One region of the Vreelandella sp. 162(4c) genome, then DNA from elsewhere that is predicted to be linked to it. Evidence: predicted binding sites of a transcription regulator. Region 1 holds the regulator's gene; each other region holds the start of a gene.
The links. The regulator LexA, encoded in region 1, represses DNA repair genes until DNA is damaged. The targets are predictions, from matches to a motif close to TACTGTNTANNTANACAGTA.

Region 2: AC4EYZ_RS07820 (LexA family protein) is a predicted target of LexA. The motif match lies at 2,196-2,215, and genes of this name have one in related genera.
Region 3: ruvA (Holliday junction branch migration protein RuvA) is a predicted target of LexA. The motif match lies at 1,717-1,736, and genes of this name have one in related genera.

Annotation. Positions count from the first base shown of each region.
Region 1 is NZ_CM176981.1:5,098,399-5,102,611, forward strand. It holds gene AC4EYZ_RS23550 (ribonuclease J) at 1-44, opposite strand, end outside; gene purU (formyltetrahydrofolate deformylase) at 275-1,129, shown strand; gene AC4EYZ_RS23560 (energy-coupling factor ABC transporter permease) at 1,169-1,840, shown strand; gene lexA (transcriptional repressor LexA) at 1,849-2,529, opposite strand; gene AC4EYZ_RS23570 (TetR/AcrR family transcriptional regulator) at 2,797-3,489, shown strand; gene AC4EYZ_RS23575 (L,D-transpeptidase) at 3,467-4,003, shown strand; gene nagZ (beta-N-acetylhexosaminidase) at 4,067-4,213, shown strand, end outside.
Region 2 is NZ_CM176981.1:1,735,019-1,739,231, reverse strand. It holds gene AC4EYZ_RS07830 (sodium ion-translocating decarboxylase subunit beta) at 1-910, shown strand, start outside; gene AC4EYZ_RS07825 (IMPACT family protein) at 1,141-1,767, opposite strand; gene AC4EYZ_RS07820 (LexA family protein) at 1,767-2,147, opposite strand; gene ccmA (cytochrome c biogenesis heme-transporting ATPase CcmA) at 2,345-2,965, shown strand; gene ccmB (heme exporter protein CcmB) at 3,250-3,918, shown strand; gene AC4EYZ_RS07805 (heme ABC transporter permease) at 3,933-4,213, shown strand, end outside.
Region 3 is NZ_CM176981.1:5,398,889-5,403,101, forward strand. It holds gene ruvB (Holliday junction branch migration DNA helicase RuvB) at 1-960, opposite strand, end outside; gene ruvA (Holliday junction branch migration protein RuvA) at 1,047-1,655, opposite strand; gene ruvC (crossover junction endodeoxyribonuclease RuvC) at 1,761-2,324, opposite strand; gene ltrA (group II intron reverse transcriptase/maturase) at 2,424-3,812, opposite strand.

The DNA of each region.
Region 1 (4,213 bases):
ACGGCTATCCAGTGATCGTCATAGCCGTATAGCGTTAGATTCATTCCAATCTCACCGCATCCCCCCAGCGGCAACATGCGCAGCGGTGGACGACGACGGGGACGAATTTGAACGCGTGGTGAATGCATCTGTTATGAAAAACCTAAAAAGTAGTGACTTAACTATACGGGAAGGCAGGGGCAGCTAACAATCATCCATGGCCTTCCGATACACTATGCGACCTAAGCCGCTGGTTTGTCATAATTAACTTAGCAATAGGTCAAGAGTAGCTCACATGTCTCATTATTATCGTTTAGTAGTTTCCTGTCCTGACCGGGTGGGTATTGTTGCACGGGTATCGAGCTTTATTGCCCAGCAGGGTGGCTCCATTACCGAAGCTAGCCAGCACTCCGATTTAGAAACCGGCTGCTTTTTTATGCGCTACGAAATTCTGGCGGATTCGGTAGGTATGTCGGCGGAAGCGCTGAGCGCGGCATTTGAACCGATAGCCAGCGAATTCAATATGCAGTGGTCGCTGGTGGATACCCAGCAGCGTAGGCGCGTAGTGCTGATGGTGTCGCGGGAGTCACATTGCTTGGTAGATCTACTTTACCGCTGGCAGGCGGGGGAACTGGATTGCGACATTGTCGGGGTTATCTCCAACCATGATGATATGCGTTCGCTGACGGAGTGGTACGGTATTCCTTATCACCATGTACCGGTCGACCCCGACAATAAGCAAGCATCGTTTGCCAAGGTTCAGGCCGAAATCGACAGTGCCCGCGCCGACTGCGTGGTGCTGGCGCGCTATATGCAAATACTGCCCCCTGAGCTGTGCGCGCGCTATGCGGGGCGAGTGATCAATATTCACCACAGCTTTTTGCCCTCTTTTGCCGGGGCTAAGCCCTACCACCAGGCCTACCAGCGGGGGGTTAAGCTGATTGGCGCTACCTGCCACTATGTGACCGAGGAACTCGACGCAGGCCCCATCATCGAACAGGATATCCATCGCGTTAGCCACTGTCATACGCCTACTGATCTAGTCCGCTTTGGTCGTGATGTGGAGAAAGCCGTGCTCGCTCGAGGTTTGCGTTGGCACTTAGAGGATCGTGTGTTGGTGCATGGCAACAAGACAGTGGTATTTAGCTAAGTACTCTATAATGCCCGCCCATCAACCTGAGAGGCCGCCATGTCATTTGCGCAAGGTGTATTAGCGCCCTGGGCGCTGCTGCTCACCTGGCTACTCTCGTTAGCAGTGATCGCATGGGCGCTTTGGGGGCGGCCCTGGCAGGTGTTGATAGCGGATTCAGCGCTTCAGCACCGCTGGCTGGGTGCTACGCTGGCGGTGATGCTGATGTGGCAGCTTCGTGCCCAGGCTGTTGATTGGCTAACGCTACACCTTGTTTTTACAGTATTGATGACACTCGTTTTTAAAGCGCCATTAGCGCTGATTAGCAACGTGCTGATCAACATTGCCATGGTGGTGATTGGCCGTAATGAGTGGATGTTGCTGGGGGCAAATGTACTGGTTACTGGGATCGTCCCGGCGGCCGTTATTGGCACGGTATGGCGGCTGGTAGATCGCCGCCTGCCGGATAACTTGATGGTCTTTCTGTTTGCCTGCGGCTTTTTTGGCGCGGCGCTGGCAACGCTGGGAGGAGGCTTGGCGGCGGTAGTGCTGATTATCGTCGCGGGTACAGACCCTGAGGCGATCTATCTCGCCCAGGAGTATGCGCGTTTTTTACCACTGCTAATGCCTTCAGAGGCATTTATTACTGGCATGCTGCTGAGCATCCTGCTGGTCTATCACCCAAACTGGGTGGCCACCTTCAATGACCACCGCTATATCGACCTGCAGTAGCGGATTTATTAGCCGAGTGCCTGGCCGTTGCCACCACGAATTACGCCGACTCCAACGCCTTCAATATCGAGCGCTTGAGAGCGCAGGTCGATTTCAATGGGCGCAAAATCAGGGTTCTCTGCAAACAGCGTCACTTGGTGCCCCTGGCGTTTGAAGCGTTTAACCGTTACTTCATCGTCCAGGCGGGCAACCACGATCTGGCCATCGCGAACCCGGTCGGTGCGATGAACCGCCAGTAAATCACCTTCCAAAATGCCAATATCCTTCATGGAAAGGCCGCGTACGCGCAGCAGATAGTCAGCTTTGGGAGTGAAGTACTCGGCCGGTAGCGGGCAGTAGCGATCAATATGTTCGGCGGCCAAAATGGGGCTGCCGGCAGCTACTTCCCCGATCACAGGCAGGCCAGTGGGTGGGGCTTCCACGTTGGTTGTGGGTAAGGCGGTGACTGCGCTATCCAGGACTTCTTGAGGTTCCTGGTTGGGCAGGCGGATGCCGCGAGAGGTGTTGCGGATAATGCGAATAACACCTTTGCGTTCCAGCGCGCGCAGGTGCTCTTCAGCCGCATTGGGTGAGCGGAAGCCAAGTGCTTTGGCAATCTCGGCGCGGGTAGGAGGGTAGCCAAATTCGCCCATGGTCTTAACGATAAAATCAAACACGTGCTGTTGGCGAGCGGTTAGCGGACGCGACATACCAGACTCCATAAATAGTGAATAGACAGTAACAAGTTAAATGTCGACTTAATCAATAAGTGTTTAAGTATACAGTATGTTCCTCTGTCCAGTATATGGCTTGTCAGTGCCTATTGCCGATGTCTATGCAATTTTTCTAATCGTTTGAAACTAAGTTTCTGCTTATTTAATACGTCACATTTTGTCAATAAATCAAGCGTTGAGCCCGCCTACGTTATGGCATAGTATTTTGCTATGTTTTAAACACCTGTTTCCCTGGAGAGCGACATGGCTCAATCTGATACGGTGACCCGTATACTCGACACCGCCGAGGTGCTGTTTGCAGAGCGGGGTTTTGCTGAAACTTCGCTGCGCAACATCACTAGCAAAGCGCGGGTTAACTTAGCCGCTGTTAATTACCATTTTGGTTCCAAAAAAGCCTTGATTCAGGCCGTTTTTGCCCGCTACCTGGATCCGTTTAGTCAGCGCTTTCATACTGCGCTAGATGAGCTCGAGGGCCAACACGCCGGGCGCGTTATCCCGCTGGAAACACTGCTCGAGACCATGGCAACTACCGTTCTCGCGGTGCCCGCCGAGCGCAATAGTTTGAAAGTGTTTATGCGCCTGCTGGGTCTTGCCTACAGTCAAGCACAGGGACATCTAAGACGTTATATCCAGGAAGAGTATGGCGATGTGTTTACACGCTTCACCGAGCTTGTGCGCAAAGCAACGCCGGATCTGCCTGACGCCGAGCGTTTTTGGCGGCTACACTTTGTGCTCGGCACGGTAATCTTTACCCTGTCTGGCCTCGATGCGCTACGCGATATCGCGGAGAAGGATTACCACGAGCAGGTCTCTGTGCGTGATTTGGTCAGGCGATTGCTCCCGGTAGTGGTGGCTGCTATGAATGCGCCGTTACCCATAGCCCTTGACGGTGCCAAGCCAGAAGAAGGAAAACATGCGAACTCCTACGCTAGCTGAGCTACCTCCAACGGAACATATCTGGCTGGAGATCGATACTACCGAACAGTTGCTGCGCTGTTGGCGAGGGCCAAAAGTGCTCCATGAGTGTTCTATTTCATCCGGTGCTGCCGGAAGCGGGGAGCGCAACGGCAGTGGTAAAACCCCTCGCGGGTGGCACTATGTGCGCGCGGCCATTGGCGGTGATATGCCCGAAAATGCGGTGTTTCGAGGTCGCCGCTGGACGGGCGAGACATTTTCGCCCGAACTCGCCGAAGAGCATCCAGAGCGTGACTGGATTCTGACCCGCATACTGTGGCTGTGTGGCTTGGAAAAGGGCGTGAACCGCGGTGGTCAGGTGGACTCGCAACGGCGCTATATTTACCTGCACGGGACGCCGCCTGACGAGCCCATGGGCGTTGCTGCGTCCCACGGCTGTATTCGTTTACGCAATAGTGATTTGCTCTATATCTTTTCGTTAGCGTTGCCGGGCACCCCTGTTTGGTTGCACGGTGGACGCCAGTCCTTTGACTGATCAGATTTTGACACCGCTAGACGATCGTCTAGAATCATCGCCCCTTTTCATGGACCTATCACGATGACTCAACCGTTAGGCCCGGTCATGCTTGACCTTGAAGGCCCAAAATTGACGGCTGCAGAAAAACGCTTGCTGCTAGAACCGACGGTAGGGGGCGTAATTTTGTTTGCCCGCAACGTTGAACATGGCTATCAGGTTCGCAAGCTC
Region 2 (4,213 bases), 2.1 Mb from region 1:
AGCAATTGGTTCAGGTATCGCCCCGCTGATTATCTTTATGGGTGTGGGCGCCATGACCGACTTCGGTCCGCTGCTGGCCAATCCGCGCACGCTGTTTTTAGGTGCGGCCGCTCAGTTTGGCATTTTTGCCACTTTGTTTGGTGCCGTGGCGCTCACCTCGATGGGCATCATGGATTTCTCGCTCAATCAGGCCGCCGCCATTGGTATTATTGGCGGGGCGGATGGCCCGACCTCCATCTACGTCTCCAGCGTGCTGGCGCCGGAGCTGCTGGGTGCTATCGCGGTGGCTGCCTACGCCTATATGGCGTTGGTACCGCTGATACAGCCGCCCATCATGCGTCTGCTGACCACCGATAAAGAGCGTCAAATCAAGATGACCCAGTTGCGGCCGGTCTCCAAGCTGGAAAAAATCATCTTCCCGCTTATGCTGCTGATTCTGGTCGCGCTGTTTCTGCCCGATGCGGCACCGCTACTCGGTATGTTCTGCTTCGGTAATCTGATGCGTGAGTGTGGCGTAGTCGAGCGCTTGTCGGATACCGCGCAAAACGCCTTGATCAATATCGTCACGATTATCCTGGGACTGTCGGTAGGTTCCAAACTGATGGCCGAGAGTTTCCTGGCATTTGAGACGCTGGGGATATTAGGTCTGGGTATTGTCGCCTTTGGTATCGGCACGGCCGCTGGGGTATTGATGGCCAAGCTGATGAACCTGGTGAGCAAAATGCCCATCAACCCATTGATAGGTGCCGCGGGCGTTTCCGCCGTGCCTATGGCAGCGCGGGTGGCGAATAAGGTGGGGCTGGAGTCCAACCCACATAACTTCCTGCTGATGCATGCCATGGGCCCCAACGTGGCGGGTGTTATTGGGTCGGCAGTCGCGGCCGGGGTAATGATTAAATACCTGGGTTAACTAGTCCTCTGCCATCAACGACATAGGGGTGTCATTGCGAACGCAGTGAAGCAATCTGGGGTTGGTTCTCAGGGTAGGCTTGAGATTGCTTCGTCGCAGGCTCCTCGCAATGGCCGGTGAGTGTCATCGCGAGCGAAGCGCGGCGATCTCGGTTTGTTTGCCACCGCAGAACGAGATTGCCGCGTCGCAAGCTCCTCGCAATGACATATGGGGCCCTTTCATCTGCTGCGTTATGCCTTTGGTGCAGAGAGAACCTCAATAGCACTCTTCAAGCGGTTTTCTAGCGGGGCAAGGTCAAGCGGGCAGTCCCGTGGCCAGCCAATGGTCAGGCGAACGCCATCACCATCGTAGTCGGCTTGCTCAATAGGGATGTCGTGCTCTTCGCACCAGGCGCGGGCAATCGCTTCATTGGCAAAAGTAAGGCGCAGGGTGTAGGTGTCGCGCTCAACCACTTCCCGGGTAGCGAGTGTCTCAAGGGCATGGCTAACCGCCTGAGCGTAGGCGCGGGCTAAGCCACCGGTGCCGAGCTTTGTACCGCCAAAATAACGAATGACCACACAGCCAATCTGGCCCAGTTGGCTCCCCTGGAGAACCTGATACATGGGGCGGCCAGCGGTGCCGCCAGGCTCGCCATCATCGGAAAAGCCAATCAGATTTTGCTCGCCGGGTGGCCCGGCAATGTAGGCAGTGCAGTGGTGGCTGGCATTAGGATGCGCGGTTTTCGCCGCATTCAGCAGAGTAGTGAATGCGTTGATATCGGGAGCGTGGCAGATCCAGGTGATAAATTGGCTCTTTTCTACTTCAATGTCAGCCGTGTGCCATGACCCTGTGGGTAACTCGGGAACCCGATAGCGCATTAATGCTCCGTAAAGGTAGTCTCACTTTTCACACCCATTACCATGCCGAGTACCTGAATATCCCGGTTGTGCAAAAATAGCGCTGGCTGCAAAGTATCTTCTGGCCATAGCTCTACGCCAAAGCGGCTGATAGAGAGCTGCCTCAAGGCGATCGTTTGCTGGTTTATTTCGGCAACGGCAGTTTCTGTCTGGGTATCGTGTTGATAGCGCCGGATAATAATGACATCGCCATCGAACAAGTTGCAATCACACAGTGCATTGCCACGCACTTTGAGTGCATAGGTATTGCGTCGGGTAATGCTAGGCGCCATTGCGTAAGGGCGCGGTGTCGGTTGTCTACGGCCAAACGTAACGGTAGGTGCTGCCATCGATAGGGTCATCAAAGAATCTCCATTGCATGTTCTTTCATACAGTGGTTTTCATTGTAGACCTGTTTTTGCATACAGTGCCAGAGATAATTGCTCTCACGACATATTGATGAAGATCACGCTGCGACCCAGCGCCGCATTGTGTGAGTGGCGAGAAAGGGGCTTTACGTGTAGAGTTCGACGCGAAATCAATATGCCAGGAGAGACGCTTGAGCCTGTGTCTACAAGCCCGACAGCTTGCCTGTGAACGCGATGACCGCTGGCTGTTTCAAGGGTTGGATCTGGAGGTTCGCAGCGGTGAAATAGTGCGAATTGAAGGGCCCAATGGTAGTGGTAAAACCAGCCTTCTGAAAATTCTCTCCGGCCAGCTCAGTGACTACCAGGGCGAACTGTTCTGGAATGGCGCTGCGATGAACGAGACACGCGAACATTTTCTCGCGAATCTGCTCTATTTAGGACACGCACCAGGCATTAAATCAGGGCTTTCACCGTTAGAAAATTTAGCCTGGTACCAGGCCTTAAGCGGGGAAAGTGGTAATGAAGATCAGCGCTTGGAAGCCCTTGAACGGGTTGGGTTGGCAGGCTTTGAAGATGTGCCCGCAGGGCAACTCTCGGCAGGCCAACAGCGCCGTGTTGCCCTGGCGCGCTTAACGTTAACGCCGCGCGCCCTATGGGTACTGGATGAGCCTTTTACCGCGATTGATCGCCACGGCGTCGCTGATCTAGAAAGACAGCTGGTTGCCCACGCTCAGGCGGGGGGCTGCGTGTTAGTAACGACACACCACGAGTTAACCGCTTCACCGTTGCTCAGACGGATATCCCTAGGGTAGAAAGCAGGACTGTCTCAATTGGAAATAGCGGCTTAAATAACGCTCGACAGCGTGGTGCCAGGGGAGGTTGAAGCGAGGGTCTTTTGTCATGGATGACAAAAGTAGCGCCCAGGGAGGGGTTTACAGCGCCCTCGCGGAAACCTCCACTGGGCACCGATGCTTGTATGGTAGAGGAGAAAGGGTTGCACAGCTCTTTACATGGCGCTTCAAATAGCTCTTCACAAAGCTCGGAGACCACCCAACAGGTTTCAGCAGTGCCACTGCGTGAGCATAATGGTGGGTTAATGACCGCAGTGAAGGCCACGCTCGTGCGTGACTTAACGCTATTGCTGAGACGTCGTGGCGAAGTGCTCAATCCACTGGTGTTTTTTGCCCTGGTGATCACGCTGTTCCCGATCGCTATTTCGCCCGATCCTGAGCTGTTAGCGGTGATTGCACCGGGTTTGCTGTGGGTCGCGGCTTTGTTAGCCGCGCTGCTTTCATTAGACAGCCTGTTTCGCAGCGATTATGACGACGGTAGTCTGGAGCAACTGCTATTGGCGCCGCAGCCGTTAGTCGCGCTAAGTTTGGCCAAAGTGGCCGTACACTGGCTGCTGACAGGCCTACCGTTGGCGCTGATGGCGCCGATATTGGGTATTATGCTGGCGCTGCCGGCGGGTAGCTACGCAGTGCTGGCGCTGTCGCTTGCATTGGGTACGGCAAGCTTGAGTTTGATTGGCGCCATCGGTGCGGCGTTAACCGTTGGCTTGGCACGGGGCGGAGTGCTGCTCTCGCTACTGGTGCTGCCGTTGTATATCCCGGTACTCATTTTTGGCGCAGGCGCGGTGCAGGCGGCCATTTTTGGAGAGGGTGTCTCCGCACACCTGGCTATCCTGGGCGCGCTGCTCGCCGCCTCACTCATGTTGGCGCCGTGGGCGATTGCCGCATCGCTGCGTATCAGTATTAACGGTTAAGGACGGGACACGCTATGTGGGCCTTTATACACAAGCTGGGATCACCCAAGTGGTTCTACGGCATTAGTGCCAAATTACAGCCCTGGTTTTGGGCCGCGGCGGCGCTGTTGATCGTCACTGGCTCGCTGTGGGGGTTGGCGTTTGCGCCAGCGGATTACCAGCAGGGTAATAGCTTCCGAATTATTTACGTCCATGTGCCGGCGGCCTTTTTGGCTCAGTCTATCTTCATTGCCATGGCGGTTTCCGGCCTGGTGTTTATGGTCTGGAAAATTAAAGTCGCCGATATGGCGGCGGC
Region 3 (4,213 bases), 300 kb from region 1:
GGCCACCCGGCCGCGGGGAGTGCGCATCATCAAGCCCTGCTGAATAAGATAGGGCTCAATAACGTCTTCGATCGTGTCACGTTCTTCACTGATCGCCGCGGCGAGTGAGTCAATACCCACCGGCCCACCGTCAAATTTATCGATCATGGCCAGCAGTAGCCGCCGATCCATATGATCCAAGCCGTGGTGATCCACATTAAGCATATTGAGAGCCGCATCAGCCATGGCGACATCGACGACGCCGTTACCTTTCATTTCGGCGTAATCCCGCACCCGGCGTAGCAGTCGGTTGGCAATTCGCGGCGTGCCCCTTGAACGCCTGGCCACTTCAATGGCGCCATCATGGCTGGTTTCAACGCCTAACAAGCGCGCTGAACGCGAGACAATTTCTGTTAGCTCTTCCAGGTTATAAAACTCAAGCCGCTGCACGATACCAAATCGGTCACGCAGCGGGGAGGTCAATAATCCTGCCCGGGTCGTGGCGCCCACCAGGGTGAAGCGGGGAAGATCCAGTTTAATCGAACGTGCCGCAGGCCCTTCGCCAATCATAATATCGAGCTGAAAATCTTCCATGGCCGGGTAGAGCACTTCTTCGACCACCGGTGACAGGCGATGAATTTCATCGATAAAAAGTACATCGCCAGGCTCTAAATTAGTCAGCATGGCGGCTAGATCGCCTGCCCGCTCGAGTACCGGCCCGGAAGTCGACTTCATACCGACGCCCATCTCGGTGGCAATAATATGCGCAAGGGTCGTTTTACCTAACCCTGGGGGGCCAAATACCAGAGTGTGATCCAGGCTCTCTTCACGCAGCCGCGCGGCGCCGATAAAGATTTCCAGTTGTTCACGCACACGCGGCTGGCCAATATAGTCATCCAGCCGCTTGGGGCGAATCGCGTAATCAATGCGCCCCTCCCCCTGTTCAGGCTCAGCGGCGATCAGCCGATCGTGTTCTAACATAGGCGCTCTTCTTTATGGCGATTCAAAAGGTCTATTCACAAAGGTCTATCCACTACCCACAATTTCGTACTCACACCGCTGCCTGCTTAGCCACCCATGCGCTGGGTGAGCGCAGCTTTAATCAGCGCTTCGGTAGACTGATTGGGGTCGATATCGGCGAGCATTTTCGACGCCTCAGTCAGTTTATACCCCAAGCTAACTAACGCGGCTTCCGCATCGGCAAGACTATCGCGGGTAGAAGCACGGCCATTGGTGGCTTCAAGGGGCAGTAGCGCGTCGCTGCCATCTTCCCACTCAGGAAAACGGTCGCGCATTTCAATAATCAGCCGCTCTGCGGTTTTCTTACCCACTCCTGGCAGGGTTGTCAGCGCTTTGCTGTCGTCATCACGGACGCAGCGCATAAAGGCGTCTTCGTCCATACCCGACAGGATGGCGAGTGCAAGCTTGGGCCCTACGCCATTGACCTTGATCAAGGCGCGGAACAGAGCACGTTCATGCTCACGGCCGAAGCCATAGAGTAAGTGGGCATCATCACGAATGGTTAAATGGGTGAATAATGAGACGCTCTCGTTAATCGCAGGAAGTGCGACCAGCGTATTCATTGAGGTTTCCAGTTCGTAACCTACGCCATGAACGTCGATCACAATCCAGGGAGGTTGCTTTGCCACTAGCTGACCACTCAGACGTCCAATCATAAATACGCTCGCACCGGAATGAAAAAAATAGAGTGAAAAACAGGTGATTACTATAAAGCGACTCTGTACAGGTGACCAGTAGTTCAGCCAGCGGTACAGCGGGAATTAAAGCCGCCAGCGTCCAGTTGAGCGACGGCGGCCCCGAGATGGCGCAGCGGGCAAGCCATGGCTGCTAAACACAGAGCCGTTATAAGCATGGGTTAACGCAATGGCTAACGCGTCGGCGGCATCGGCCTGGGGAGTAGCGGAGAGCTGCAGAATGGCGGTCACCATATGCTGCACCTGCTCTTTGTCCGCGCCGCCCTGGCCGGTCACCGCCTGCTTGATCTGCCGCGCGGCGTACTCGGCAAGGCTCAAGCCATGATTGGCCATACACACCATTGCCGCCCCCCGAGCCTGGCCAAGCTTCAGCGCTGAATCGGGATTTTTGGCCATAAATACCCGCTCAATGGCCACCTGGGAGGGTCGATGCAGGCCGACGACTTCGCTAAGACCGGCGTAAATTTGCGCCAAGCGCTGCTCCAAGGCCCCTTCTGCCGTGCGGATACAGCCACTCGCTACGTAGCAGGGTTTAACGCCAATAATGTCGATCACCCCGTAACCGGTTATCCGGGAGCCAGGGTCTATGCCCAAAATGCGAATGGGTACGACGGGCTTTTGCTCTTCCATGGCGTCGATACTCGTGTGACTAGAACAATCGAGTAGGAAGGGGAGTCGCCTCCCCTGTCCTCTCACACCACCGGGCATACGGTTCCGTACCACGGCGGTTCATGCAGAACGTTTAAGCCATCTTACCGTATCCAGTACCGAGATCAGTCCCTGGTCATAAAACCATTTCCTCGGCAGGGCCTGATTCATGTGCGAAGCCCCGGCATTCCACCAGGGGCCTCGACCGTTCCCCGCCGATTTCCAGGCGCGGTGCCCGTCTAGGCCTAGCCCTCGCAGCTTCCGACGCCGAGTCGATGGGCGTTTCCATTGTCGCCAGATCAGGCCGCGTAAGCGCCGCCGTATCCATTGATCCAGTGCTTCCAAGGGGCGTTTCACATCAACAAGATTGAAGTAGTTAGCCCATCCTCGTAGGACTGGCCTCAACCCTTCGATTACCCGTTGGATGTTACGCCCCCTGCCACGTTTCAGGATCTCACGGACACGCTGCATCATGCGTGTCAGGCTTGTCTTGGCGAGCGTCAGTTTCGACTGCTTGTGCCGAGTGAGGCTGTAGCCCAGATATCCGCGTAGCCATGGCCGATCCACCGCACTTTTACGGCGATTGACCGTCAGCCGAAGTGAGCTCTCGAGATACTCACTCAAGCTGCCCATGACCCGCTCGCCTGCTCGTCGGCTCCGTACATAGATTTGTACATCGTCGGCGTAGCGGCAGAAGCGGTGGCCTCGGCGTTCCAACGCCTTGTCCATGTCGTCCAGCAGGATGTTCGCCAGTAGCGGGCTGAGGGGCCCGCCTTGGGGTGTCCCCCGCCGCCTCGGCGTGGGCAAGCCATGCTGGAACATACCCGCCTCCAGATAGCGACGGATCAGACGCAGTACACGCTTGTCGTCAACGCGCCGCGCGACCCGTGCCATCAGCAGGTCGTGATTCACTCGGTCGAAGAAGGCTTCCAGGTCAAGATCGACCACCCAGCGGTGACCGGCGGTGACGTGGGCCTTCATGGCCGAGACGGCCTGCTTGGCGCTCCGCTTGGGGCGGTAGCCGTAACTCGACTCGGAGAAGCCCGGGTCGAAGATCGGCATCAGTACCTGGGACAGCGCTTGCTGGATTAGGCGGTCGGTAACCGTGGGAATACCGAGCTGCCGCGTCCCACCCTTGGGCTTAGGGATCGTGGTTGCTCGGATCGGGCTGGGGTGGTACTGATCGGCCAACAGCCGCTCGCGCAGCGTTGGCCAGTACTGCTTCAGGTGGTCAGCCAGTTGATGCACCGTCATGCCATCGACACCCGGTGCGCCTTTGTTGGCCACCACCCGACGGTAAGCTCGCTCCATGTTTTCCGGGTCAACGACCCGTTCCATGAGCGAGGTTGGCTCCGCTTTCGTCCACGATAACGACGCCGGGCTGGTCTCGACGCTCACCGGCTGGGACTCGGGGTACTGCCCCTGCCCCTCTGGGTGAGTGACGGTATTAGCGTCATGGTCTGTCTTCATGATCGATCCTCGAGACGTTATCGCCTACTCGCGGTTCTTCATGTTCGGCCCTTGGTGCCGTGGTGAACCGGCACTTACTATGGCCTCGGCTGACGTCTGGTGATCCCTCCCGTCGCCTCTCGACGACGGTAGCACCGTGGCAGACCACCAGACCTCCCAGGGTAAGACGCGCGACCTTCCCGCTTATGCCTGTCGGATTTACATCATGGCGTTCCGTGCAAGTATCGGGCTTTGGTGAGTGTAGCCACCTTACCCCGCCATGACGCCTCGTATCCGCTTCCTGTTCGTCAGGCCAGCGTTTTGCCTCGGGCTGCCTTCAGATTCCCCCTCGCGAGGGACACCCTTGCCGTCGGCTAGCACTTCCCCTTGCAGGGCGTGCAGGGGACTTTCACCCCCAAGTC